DNA from 4 places in the Sporolactobacillus pectinivorans genome. Region 4 is predicted to be linked to each of the others. Evidence: riboswitches for the same ligand, from Rfam matches in the RefSeq annotation. Region 4 holds a riboswitch; each other region holds the start of a gene.
The links. A riboswitch is a leader RNA that binds a small molecule or an ion and turns the genes downstream of it on or off. The one in region 4 is predicted to bind S-adenosylmethionine.

Region 1 (3,085 bases), 1.0 Mb from region 4:
AACAAATAAAGTACCTGTATCTAGCAATACCTCATGCGTTTCGATGCAACCCAGGAAATTAGGTGCAACCATTTCAGTACGGCTCGAAACGACTCGAAAAATTAGGTGCGACTTTCTCCGGATTAGATGCGACTTCGGTTCATATCAGTCGTTCAAATAAATTTCACTGTTGCGCGGCAGAACGCGAACTGCGTAACTGAATGTCTTTAATGCCCAGTTATAGACTTCCTGTCCACTTTGCACTGCAAAACAATTTAATAAATTATATTGACATACGAATAGTATGAATTATAATTTAGCTAATGATCAGCGCAACAAAAGTCCGGAACGCGTCCGGGCATGGTCAGGCAGAAACGTTTCGCAAGACCTGTTTTTAAAAATGAATATCAACATTCTTATCAAGAGCGGCGGAGGGACTGGCCCAATGAAACCCGACAACCAGCACAGTGTGTATGGTGTCAATTCCAACAGATTAAATTCTGACAGATAAGAAGAGACGGCAAAAAGGCTGCTTTTCTGATTCTGTGAAAAGGAGCCTTATTTATGTCTCTATATACCCAACTTTAAATTTTCCCAGCTAAATTGGGACAGATAATGCTCAATAGAACTGGGCAGAAACGCAAACTATCAATAGAGTTAACCAATCCCCATCTTTTTGATTCAGCCAGGTGAGTGCGACGATCACAGAATGTATGGCAAGGTATGATCATCGGCGCTGCAGCGGTTCTGCCAGGATAAAAGAATAATATCTCGCAAAGACAATTGTTATGTAACTGACGAACAGATTGAGATCAGGAGAATCATAAAGCCGGTTTCATAGATTTAAAAATAATTTACGAGGAGGCGTATCAATGAAATTTAAAAAGGAAATAGTTTGTATTTTATCTTTTCTTTTAGTTATTTTAATGCTCACAGGATGCAGCAGTGCGCCCGGCGGGACGACTGGAAATAAGATTAATAAAAATGTTGTCAATATTGGCGTTACCGATTCATTGACAACGATCAATCCGTTGTTAATAGATGCTACTGAATTAAGCAAATACGCGATCGGGTTCAGTTTTCTGCCGTTAATTGAACTGGATAGCAAGCTGAATGTTGTCGGCCAGCTGGCGAACAGCATTACAACAAAAGATAATCGGACATTTACCGTCAAAATTAATAAAAATGCAAAGTGGTCGGATGGTCAGGATATCACAGCGGATGATGTGATTTTCTCTGTTCTGAGATTAACCGATCCCAAGGTCGGAAATGTAAATATTGGCGGATATGCTGCATTAAAAGGATTTGATGAAAATGGAAATTCTCCGGAAGGGGCGAAGAATATCGCAGGCCTGAAAAAGGTAGACAATAAAACAGTAGCGTTTATTACAAAGAGCCCGCTGTCGCTCGCAACCTTTGATAATACTATAGGGCGATATCTGTTTACAATTCCAAAGCACGTTCTAAAAAATGTGAGTCCTGATAAATTAAGCAAATACAGCTGGTTCAATAAACCGACCGTAATCAGCGGTCCTTACAGATTGATAAATTACGATTCGAATCATTATATCTCTTATACGGCAAACGAGAATTACTGGAAAGGCGCACCCAAAATTAAATATCTAAACCTAAAAGTTGTTCCGGCAAGCCAACTGTATCCTGGGCTTAAATCTGGAGAAATTGATTTTGTTCAACAAACATTGGGTGTCTTTCCACAAGAAGATTATAAAAACGTTCAAAAATTAAGCAATGTAAAAACAGTCTTAGAGCAGCCATTGACGAATCAGCTCGTTTTATTAAATACCAAAACAATTTCTGATGTGCGAATTAGAAAGGCCATTCAACTGGCTACAAATCGAGAACAGATCGTGAAAAGTTTACTGAATGGAAACGGTGAGGTAGTTGATGGCTTCGTTACGTCTTACAGCCCATACTTTGACTCATCGATCAAGCCGGTCAAGTTTGATTTGGATCAGGCAAAAAAACTGGTTAAAGAAGCACATTGGGACAAATCAAAACAATTGACTTTTCTTGTTGATTCCGGTGACAGTACTTTCGTCCAGGCAGCTAATATTATTGCAGCCGATCTGAAGACCATTGGTATTAATGTAAATGTACAGACTCAGGATCTTTCCAATCTTCTGGCCAAAGCTGCGAAGCATAAATTTGATTTGTTCGCCGTTCAATATACTTTATCTCCGATTGACCCTTATCCGGACGTCGATTGGATCGTCAATAGTGATGGAGACTGGCCGCAATATAAAAATAGTGAACTGGCCGCAAATCTTTCCAAGATTCAGTCAGCGAAAAGTACGGAAGAAACTAAAAAGCTGTACAGCAACATTGATAAAATTGTTCAAAATGATGTTCCTCTTTACTCGGCATATGTTTTACGCTCACTCGGCGCTTACAATAAAGAGCTTAAGCACGCTGAACCGCATATTTATGGTTCCTTCAACAATGTTGAAAAGTGGGAAAAATAGGAGAATGGCATAAGGGAATGAGCATTGATGGATCATTTGCTTGAGATAAACCATCTTGATACCACATATACGGTTCATTCAGAAGACCGGATTCTCGTCCATGATGTCAGTCTGCATGTAGACAGTGGAGAAACATTGTGCCTTGTGGGAGAATCCGGGTCTGGAAAGAGCCTGACTATGCTTTCTGTATTGGGATTATTAAAAAATAATGGCAGGATTACTTCCGGGTCGATAAGATTTGAGAATCAGGAAATACAAAATCTTACGGACCGTCAGCTGGATAAAATCCGCGGAAGCCGGATCAGCATGATTTTTCAAGATGCATTGACCAGCCTGAATCCTGTGTTTACAATCAGAAACCAAATTGAAGAGATCATTGATGCCCATCTTAAAATTTCTGGCAAAGAGAGAAATGAAAAAATGATTGACCTACTGAATAAAGTAGGTCTTTCTGATCAAGAGCTGATCTTGAAAAAATATCCGCATGAATTGTCTGGAGGACAAAGGCAAAGAGTGCTGATTGCCATTGCCCTGGCATGTAATCCCAAGGTCCTGATTGCAGACGAACCAACGACAGCACTGGATGTCACCATTCAGGCTGAAATAATGAATCTTCTCGATCG
Region 2 (3,085 bases), 2.6 Mb from region 4:
TGAAGTTTGTTGCACTGCGCTATTTCAACGTTGCCGGAGCGAGCAAGGCGGGAGCTATCGGTGAGGATCACCATCCGGAAACACACCTGATTCCGATCGTGCTGCAGGTGGCGGCCGGCGAGCGGGACAAGATTCTAATTTTCGGGGATGATTATCCGACTAAAGATGGCACTTGCATCCGCGATTATGTGCATATCGAAGATCTGATTGCCGCCCACCGCCTGGCACTCAGCTATCTGCTGAAGGGCGGGAAGAGTGACGTCTTCAATCTTGGTTCGAACGAAGGCTTCTCGGTGAAAGAGATTATTGAAGCCGCGCGCAAAGTGACCGGGGAAACGATTCCGGCTGAAATCGCGCCGCGCCGTGCAGGAGATCCGAGCACATTAATCGCATCATCGGACAAAGCGAAGAAGATACTTGGCTGGAAGCCGGAGCATACAAATATTCCGGAAATTCTGGCGGATGCCTGGGCCTGGCACAGCAGCCATCCGAAAGGCTACGCAGCTTTGGTGGAAAATAAATAAACGTTGTGGACTTCCCGTAACCGGGGAGTTTTTTTTAAGATAAGAAAGCATAAAATTTGAGATTATCACAGAGCTTAATAGCCTTTCCTTTATGGACAAAAATATTTTGAGACATATCTTTTTCAATCGTCACCAATACCGGGAGTATTTTAAGTCCAAGCATAGAACCCGACTTCGCTCAATTCTCCTTAAAGAAGTCGAGAAATTCAGAAACTGCGGTAACTTTAGAAAAGGGTTCAAGCTTTTGGTCTGTGAGGGGTGCCATGATGTTCGAAAACTTCTGTTTCACTGCAAAGGTTGTTTTTGTACCACCTATTCAGTCGGAGTGAGTGGAATGGAGCCGGCTGTTGAAGGAAGATGTCCTGAAGGTCAATCATCGCGGGCTTGCATACCTTTGGATCGCAGGTGAACTTCAATCCGTATGCTGATGAATATAGGGGGTATCACGAAAAAAGGTGAGTGGAAGTCCTATGATTTTATCCCTTTTTCCATGCTTCGCAAACAGTAGCAGACGGTCGTGCTTAAACTCGTTCGTAAACATTTTTATGAGGGGGTTTTTAATGCGACCTTCTATATTTAATGACAATCAAATTAACAATTAATACAATAAAGATCCCTATTGCATAAGCAAAATCTGCCATACTTTTTGTGCGGAAATAAAAATATATATTCATTAGTAACACTACAACAAGCACAGTGATCAGGATAATGAATCCAATATTTTTTGGCTCTTTCATAAAAAACCGCCTTTAAGTAGCAATTGAGTACAGTCTTAATTTTAATACCTTTAGATTTAGTATTCCAATATTTTATTGGATTTATTGAACATATTTACTCCTATATTGCTTGAATAAAGGATCAATATTACTATGTAAAATGTATCTTATACGAAGTAAAATCCATGAATCCTGATCTTATGCAGCTTTTGTCCTTCTTACTTTATTGTGTGGGGGAGTTGAGTATGTCAGTTCTAACCCCGTACTTATTTGTACTATGATGATGGTTCTGGATAAAAAATTTATAAAAAAAATTCGACAAACTTTTGACACAGAATCAATTTCAATGTACAATCAAGTCACTAGCCAATTAAATACTCCTTATCCAGAGTGGCGGAGGGACTGGCCCGATGAAACCCGGCAACCCAATTGATTTTTGATTAGGGTGCCAATTCCTGCAGAATCCGTATATCCGGATTCTGAGAGATAAGAGAAGAATTGAAAATGATCAGCTTCTCTTAACGGAGGAGCTTTTTTCATGCCGTTCTTTTCTGGAGCAGAGTATGGAGATTGCTGGAAACACGAGTAATAACATAAAGATTTGGGGGAAGCACATTGAAAAAGTATGTCAAAGCGTTGTCGTTATTATTGATCCTTGCCTTAGCATTTGCACTTTCAGCATGTGGTAACAGCTCCTCAGCCGGTTTAAGTACGAAAGATATCACTGTGGGTGTAACAGGCGGACCGCATCAGCAGGTCATGGAAGAAGTGGCAAAACTGGCCAAAAAAGACGGCTTGACGATCCATCTGAAAGTTTTTAATGATTATAACCAGCCTAACATTGCCCTTAATGATAACGAACTGGATGCGAACAGCTACCAGACCATGCCCTTCCTGAAGGACCAGATTCAAAATAAGGGGTATAAGATTGCTGCCGCATTCAAAACGGTCGCTTTTCCGATGGGCATCTATTCTAAGAGCATTAAAAATCTGAAAGACCTGAAAAACGGTGACAAAATCGCTGTCCCGAACGATCCTGCCAATGAGCTCCGCGCACTTCAGCTGTTTGAAAAAGCCGGTGTGATCAAATTGAGAACGGGAGCAAATGTTACCGCGACTAAGCGGGATGTGATCAGCAATCCGAAACATCTGCAAATCATTGAACTGGATGCAGCTCAGCTTCCGCAGCAGCTTAACGAAGTTGCAGCCGCAGCGATCAATACGAACTTCGCAATGGGAGCCGGTCTGACGGTGCTGAAGGATTCCATTTTCCATGAACCGCTCATCAACAATCCATATCCGAACTATTTCGTTGTTCGTACGTCTGATAAAAATGACAAAGTAGTTAAAACAATCGAGAAATATTATCATTCACCAGAAGTAAAAACCTTCATCGAAAAACAATTCGGCGGTTCAGTAGTTCCGGAATGGTAAGGAGTTATTGCAATGATTGAATTACATCATGTATCCAAAACATTTGTCGCGGGAAAAAATAAAATTGAAGCGCTGAAAGATGTCTCGCTGGAAATTCAAAAGGGAGAGATTTTCGGCGTTATTGGTTACAGCGGGGCGGGGAAGAGCACGCTGATCCGCTGCGTCAATCTACTGGAACGCCCGACGAGCGGTGACGTTTTTGTAGACGGAACGGATATTAATAAACTTCGCCGTAAGAACCTTCGGAAGCTTCGCCGGAAGATCGGTATGATCTTTCAGGGGTATAACCTTCTTGAAACCGCCAATGTTTACGATAATGTCGCCATTCCTTTAAAATTGGAGGGTGTGCCTAAAAAAGTAATCAAAGCGAGAACCGAAAAGTATCTTGAGATCGTCGGTTTGAAGGATCGC
Region 3 (3,085 bases), 1.6 Mb from region 4:
TAATGGAAATTACGAACAGCATTGGAACGATTTGAAGTACACGCCTTGCTATCATTTTGCTCAATCGTTATTCCCTCCAAAAAACAGACTTGGTGTTTCCACCAAGTCTCTAATCCATCTCATAAACTGTATTTCATTATTATTTCAGATAGAGTTTTGACAGATCTCTGAAAATAGTTACCGGTTGCGGTTTTGCTGCCTGTATGCCACCAAATTTTTTATTTATAGCGAGTATCGCATCATCGTAAGAGATTGGATAGATGACCGCATCATCTGCGATTTGTTTCTGAATCTGATCATAATAAGCTGCGCGTTTGGTCTGATTGGTCTCAACAGCGGCCGCGTTCCAGAGCTTATCCAATTTGGAATTGTGATAGTTGGCGTAATTATAAGGTGAATCCGACTGATAAAGTACTTTATACACATCGGCTTCCGGCCCCATGATATAACCGTTTAACAAAATGCCGTAAGCCTTGCTGTTCCGGTCAAGAGTAATATTATTCAGTGCCGTAGGATCTGTTGGTTTCAGCTGAAGATTCAAGCCGATTTTTTTAAACTGTTGCTGGAAATAAAGGGCAATGCTTTCCTGAGCCGGATTATTATTCAGGTAAATAATAGAAAGCGGTTGCTTCGTATCCACTTTGCTCTTACCCAAAAGTTGTCTCGCTTTTGTCAGATTATAAGGATAAGCTTGGACGTTCGTATCCTGGAATTTTACATCGGAAGTAAAGATCGATGAGGCAGGCACGCCGTACTTGCTCGACCCATATGCAGATTTGATAACGTCCTCACGGTTAAGCGCATAGGACAATGCCTGGCGGAATGTTTTGTTTTTAAATGCCGGCACATTCTCATTGAAGACTGCATAGTTCAAGCGATATTCAGGATATGAAATAACTTCTGTATTTCCCCTGCTAGTCACATTCTTTACATCAGCCGGCTGAATGGCTTTCAATTGAATACTTCCATTTTCAAGTGCAAGGTTGGCTGCATTTTGATCTTTTGTAATCTGGAAAATAACTTTATCAAGATGTGCTTTCCCGCCGAAATAATAGTTATTCCGCTGCGTTTCTACATATTGGCCGGATTTATAGGTAACAAACCGGAAAGGGCCGGAACCGACCGGATGATTATTCTTCGTACTCTTCTGGAGATCGCCTTCGTTTTTAAACACGTGCTGCGGAATTGGATAAAGCTGTTCCAGACTTAGCGGAAAAGCCGGTGCCACCGTGGGTAAGGTGAAGACAACCGTATTTTTGTTGATCGCCGCAACTTTTACAGGTTCGTTGTTAAAGACAAAGTTCCCGCGGAGATCACTGTTCTGTTTCGTGTCAAGGATCGAATTCAGCGTGAAGACAATATCATCTGCCGTGAGGGGCGTACCGTCACTCCATTTCAGATTTTTCTTCAGAATCAGCGTATATTTCAGTTGATCCTTTGAGGCGGTCAGCTTATCCGCCAATGCCGGTGTAACGTTTCTCCCGTTGATGTAAAACAGGGGCGAATAGAGCGCCTGTTGAATCGTCAGGGTTACTCGGTCGCTGGCGTAATTAGGGTTCAGAACAAGTGGATCACCGGGTACGGCAACCGTTAACGACCCTCCGTTTTTACTATTGTTTGATGCTGTATTGTTTGACCCGCATGCGCTTAACGTTAATATAAAAATAAGAGCCAAAAGGACAACCAAAGATTTCTTCAAAATCAACTTCCCCCCGCTGTTAACACAATTTCCCCTCTGAAATATAGTCTCTCTAGAATGCAATGGCGGCGCAGGCAGATGATTGATATCTCTATGTCCTCTGCCTACGCTTTTTTCAGCGGCAAAAAAAACAAGCCGCAAAGATAAAAAGGCCTGTTGTTATCCGTCCCTCTCATCTTTTGAACACCATCGTGTTCCTGGAATTAACACCGTGCACCATGTGCTGGTTGTCGGGCTTCACTGGGCCAGTCCCTCCGCCGCTCTAGATAAGAATTATATTCAATTGAGTTGATGTAACTACTATAAAGGGTAAGACTGACGCTGTCAATCATTAAAACCTATTTATTTGATAGAATTAATTTGTATTTTGACAGTATCAAATAACAGCTGATATTTAAATCCCGTTCAATCTGTTTTTTCATAACTGATTTTCTCTTTTTCTGCCCTCAGAATCTTAACATCCCTCGGTGCCAGTTTGATTAGTCTACTTTCCTCACGTCCGGTTAAAAGATCAACAAAGATCGGATCAATGGCGAACATTTTTTCAGTATCGGAATGGTTGAGAATAAAATAGTATTTTATATTGTGGCTTTCACGCACCGTTACTTCCACATCTTCAGGCACGCTCAGTGGCGGGAAAACTTGAGTTCTTTCCATGATGCCGATAAGCAGATGTTTCAGATAGACTGTATCGGGATGAGTGCCGACATAATAGGCCTGTCCCTTTCCGTAGGCATGGCTGGTGACTGCAGGCATACCTGTGAGATAACCGTTTTTGAATGTCGCCAGTGCGCCAGCTCCTCGCAGTTGAATGTACTCTTCCCAGATCCGGATCGATGAATCTCCCCATGGCGTTGCGATTTGGTGAACCTGTCCTTTCTTCATTGGTGCGAATTCCTCAACGTAGATGCCGAGCAGCTCTCGGTATGCCCCGGGATAACCGCCGAGATAGACCCGGTCGGAAAGATCGACAATCCCGCTGAAGAAGTTGGTCAGAAAGATTCCTCCATGCCGGACATATGCTTTCACTTTTTCAGTAAAAGATTGCGGCACCTGATAACTGGCCGGCGCCAGTACAACACGATAAGGTGTTAAATCTTCTTCGAAAGGGACAAAATCAGCACTAATGTTCAGTTCGCGAAGAGTACGGTAATAGGTGCCCAGTTCGGAGGCATACCGGACGAGATTCGATGGTTTTGAACTTTGCTCCAAAGCCCACCAGTTTTCCCAATCAAAAACAATCGCAACTTCCGCCTTGAATGTTGTGCCAACCAGCTCGCGGCACTTTTTCAATTCCTGTCCAAGCGCAGCCACTTCCCGGAAACTGCGGCTGTCTTCATCATTGGAGTGGGGAACCATTCCGCTGTGAAACTTCTCCGCTCCTCC
Region 4 (3,085 bases):
GCAGACATCGAAATCGTATACACCAGAGCAAGTCGCTCAACTATACAGTTTTCCCACCGACAGCAAGGCAAGTCAGCAATGTATCGGGATTATTGAACTGGGAGGTGGGTATAATCCAAGTGAGTTGAACGAATATTTTACAGAATTGGGTATTGATGCACCGGTAGTGATTGCAGTTCCGGTGAATGGTGCCGGCAATCAGCCGACTGGGGACGCCAATGGTGCGGATGGTGAAGTTGTTCTGGATATTGAAGTAGCGGGGGCGGTTGCACCGGGAGTGAAAATCGCTGTTTATTTCGCTTCCAATACGGATGCTGGTTTTCTGAATGCAATCAACAAAGCTGTTCATGATAACGAAAATAAACCTTCTGTTGTTTCGATCAGCTGGGGCAGTGCGGAGAGTAATTGGTCAGAACAGGCGATGCAAGCGATGGATCGTGCGTTCCAAGACGCTCGTGCGCTCGGTGTCACAATTTGCAGTGCGGCAGGGGATCGCGGTTCTTCTGATGGTGTCGATGACGGTCTCGTTCATGTAGATTTTCCCGCATCCAGCCCGAATAATCTTGCCTGTGGCGGCACAAGGCTGGAAGGGACAGGGGCGGTCATTGCGGACGAAACCGTTTGGAATGACGGGCCGGACAGTAGCACGGGAGGCGGCGTCAGCCAATATTTTGCTCTTCCCGAATGGCAGATGTCCGCTCAAGTGCCGCCTTCTGCCAACCCAGGGGCAAAGGTTGGTCGCGGAGTTCCGGATGTTGCCGGCAATGCGGATCCCGAAACGGGTTACCGGATTTTAGTGGACGGGCAGCGGACAGTCATTGGCGGGACCAGTGCTGTTGCACCGCTTTGGGCAGGACTTATCGCTCTGATCAATCAGGATCTCGGCCGCCCGGTTGGATTTATGAATCCCACGCTATATGGAGGATCTTCACGTTCTTCACTGCGAGATATCACAAAGGGAAATAATGATTCAAGCCGGGAAGCTAACGCTTATGATGCCCGTACAGGATGGGATGCGTGTACCGGTATGGGAAGCCCTATTGGTACAAATCTTGCCGGTGTCTTTCGGGTATAACTGAAGCAATGAAATTCAGCAATAACCTTAGCGAGTGAGATGAAATGAAGGACTCATCTCACTCGTTTGCCGTACCACGGCTCATTTATAAAAACTAGAATAATAAAAATTAGGTTCCCACAAATAAATCAGCCGTCACGGAAAAATATCGGTCATCCTGTAAATAAATCAGTCGTCACACAAAAAAATATCGGTTTTCACAGTCGGAGGATCGTATAGTCCAAATGAACATCCTCATTGCCCTGGTCCTTTTTATCTGCATAACACCCAAATCTAAAACCGGAGGTGAAAGCTTTCTCTGACCTGAAAAAAGCTTGAATTTTTTGTCGGTCCTTTTTTAAAAATGTGACCTTGATCGAAGGGATCTGTATTCGTTTTCCAGTTCTGTTAACGTCAATTCAAAAAGCTGCTTTCCGTCTTTTTTGAATACATCTGCCTCGATCAGCTGATCAATAAGTTCTTGACGTCTAATCTCCACAACCTGTCGTAATAAAGCACTCATTTAACATGTGCTCCTTTCTTGTGTGAAAAAATAAAACCTTCTCTTCAGAAAAGAAGAGAAGGCGATCTTTTAGATCTTCTCAACTTATCTTCAAAGCAAAACACTTATTGGAATTAGCACCGTGTCTACAACGACCGGTTGCTGAGGTTTCATTGGGCCAATCCCTCCGCCTCTCTGGATAAGTAGGAAAGTTATTCAATTGACCTCATCATAAACGCATTAATCACGGTTGTCAACTATGAAATGAAACCATATATACTTTTGATGAATGATGATCTGTAAAAATTCAAAACGGTCACCTGTTTCACGGGTGGCTGTTTTAAGTTTCCCGGTACACTATCCATTTTTATGGAAAAGAAAAGAAAAGTTAAGCTTATTTTAAGACAGTTAGGTGACAATCGTACTATGAGATGGCCATTCTGAACTATCAAAAACGCAACGGCTGAGGAGGAACTTTGCTTGGACAGGTTGAAGAAAAAAACATTGGATTATTATTTTCTTACCGTTACTGTCTTTTCACTGCTTTTGAATTTTTTTCTGTTAAACAAGGCCGGAACAAATGAATACTACACTATAGCGGTCAAGAGCATGATGAAGAATTTCCACAATTTCTTTTATGCGTCATTTGACCCGGCAGGATTTATTACAGTGGACAAACCGCCGGTCGCACTCTGGCTTCAGACGTTGAGCGCAAAGATTTTCGGTTTCGGCAATTTCAGCGTCCTGTTCCCGGAAGCAGCGGCAGGTGTTATCTCCTGCATGATTCTGTATCAGATGGTCAAGAAGAAAGCCGGTCGGACAGCTGCCTTTATCAGCGGGATTTCACTGGCACTGACACCGATTTTTACAACTGTTGCCAGAACCAACAATGTGGATAGTATCTTAATCCTGACTCTGATGATTGCCGCGTGGGCGGTTGTCAAAGCGGCCGACAGTGGAAAAATGCGCTGGCTGATCATCAGTGTCCTGCTTGTCGGCATTGGTTTTAACGTCAAGATGCTCGAGGCGTTTATGGTACTTCCGGCCGTATATCTTTTCTATTGGCTGGCCATGAAAACAGGCTGGAAGAAAAAGCTTATCCACTTAGGACTGGCTACCGTTGTCCTTGCCGCAGTTTCCCTGTCATGGGCAGTGATCGTCGATTCGGTACCTGCCAGCAACCGTCCTTACATCGGAAGCAGTCAGACGAATTCCGTACTTGAACTGGCTCTCGGTTATAATGGGATTTCACGGCTGACCGGGCAGCGGAGTTCGGGCAGTACAGGTATGCAGGGGGGGACGTCCGCCGCCAATCGATCAAGAACGTCTGTTTCCAAGACTGATCAATCTGGAAGCGGAGATAGTATGTTTCCGCCACAGGGGCAAGCAGAAATGTCGGGGAGAAATATGATGCGGGCAGGGGGGCAGCAGGGCGGCATGTTTGGTACCGGGGAGGCCGGCCCACTCCGTTTGTTCTCAAAATCTCTGTCCGGCCAGGCGAGCTGGCTGCTGCCGTTCGCTCTGTTCGG

Region 1: linked by a shared signal. The riboswitch ahead of COP04_RS18225 (ABC transporter substrate-binding protein) and the one ahead of COP04_RS13030 (Fur-regulated basic protein FbpA) in region 4 are both predicted to bind S-adenosylmethionine.
Region 2: linked by a shared signal. The riboswitch ahead of COP04_RS00470 (MetQ/NlpA family ABC transporter substrate-binding protein) and the one ahead of COP04_RS13030 (Fur-regulated basic protein FbpA) in region 4 are both predicted to bind S-adenosylmethionine.
Region 3: linked by a shared signal. The riboswitch ahead of COP04_RS05125 (ABC transporter substrate-binding protein) and the one ahead of COP04_RS13030 (Fur-regulated basic protein FbpA) in region 4 are both predicted to bind S-adenosylmethionine.

Annotation. Positions count from the first base shown of each region.
Region 1 covers NZ_NXGA01000001.1:3,727,780-3,730,864, forward strand. The annotation lists SAM riboswitch class I at 393-493, shown strand; gene COP04_RS18225 (ABC transporter substrate-binding protein) at 852-2,462, shown strand; gene COP04_RS18230 (ABC transporter ATP-binding protein) at 2,490-3,085, shown strand, end outside.
Region 2 covers NZ_NXGA01000001.1:93,339-96,423, reverse strand. The annotation lists gene galE (UDP-glucose 4-epimerase GalE) at 1-524, shown strand, start outside; partial or broken gene COP04_RS00480 (transposase zinc-binding domain-containing protein) at 616-1,029, shown strand; SAM riboswitch class I at 1,619-1,733, shown strand; gene COP04_RS00470 (MetQ/NlpA family ABC transporter substrate-binding protein) at 1,856-2,674, shown strand; gene COP04_RS00465 (methionine ABC transporter ATP-binding protein) at 2,687-3,085, shown strand, end outside.
Region 3 covers NZ_NXGA01000001.1:1,046,267-1,049,351, reverse strand. The annotation lists gene COP04_RS05130 (ABC transporter permease) at 1-64, opposite strand, end outside; gene COP04_RS05125 (ABC transporter substrate-binding protein) at 140-1,699, opposite strand; SAM riboswitch class I at 1,869-1,972, opposite strand; gene COP04_RS05120 (beta-galactosidase) at 2,105-3,085, opposite strand, start outside.
Region 4 covers NZ_NXGA01000001.1:2,683,462-2,686,546, reverse strand. The annotation lists gene COP04_RS13035 (S53 family peptidase) at 1-1,075, shown strand, start outside; gene COP04_RS13030 (Fur-regulated basic protein FbpA) at 1,413-1,577, opposite strand; SAM riboswitch class I at 1,659-1,762, opposite strand; gene COP04_RS13025 (ArnT family glycosyltransferase) at 2,037-3,085, shown strand, end outside.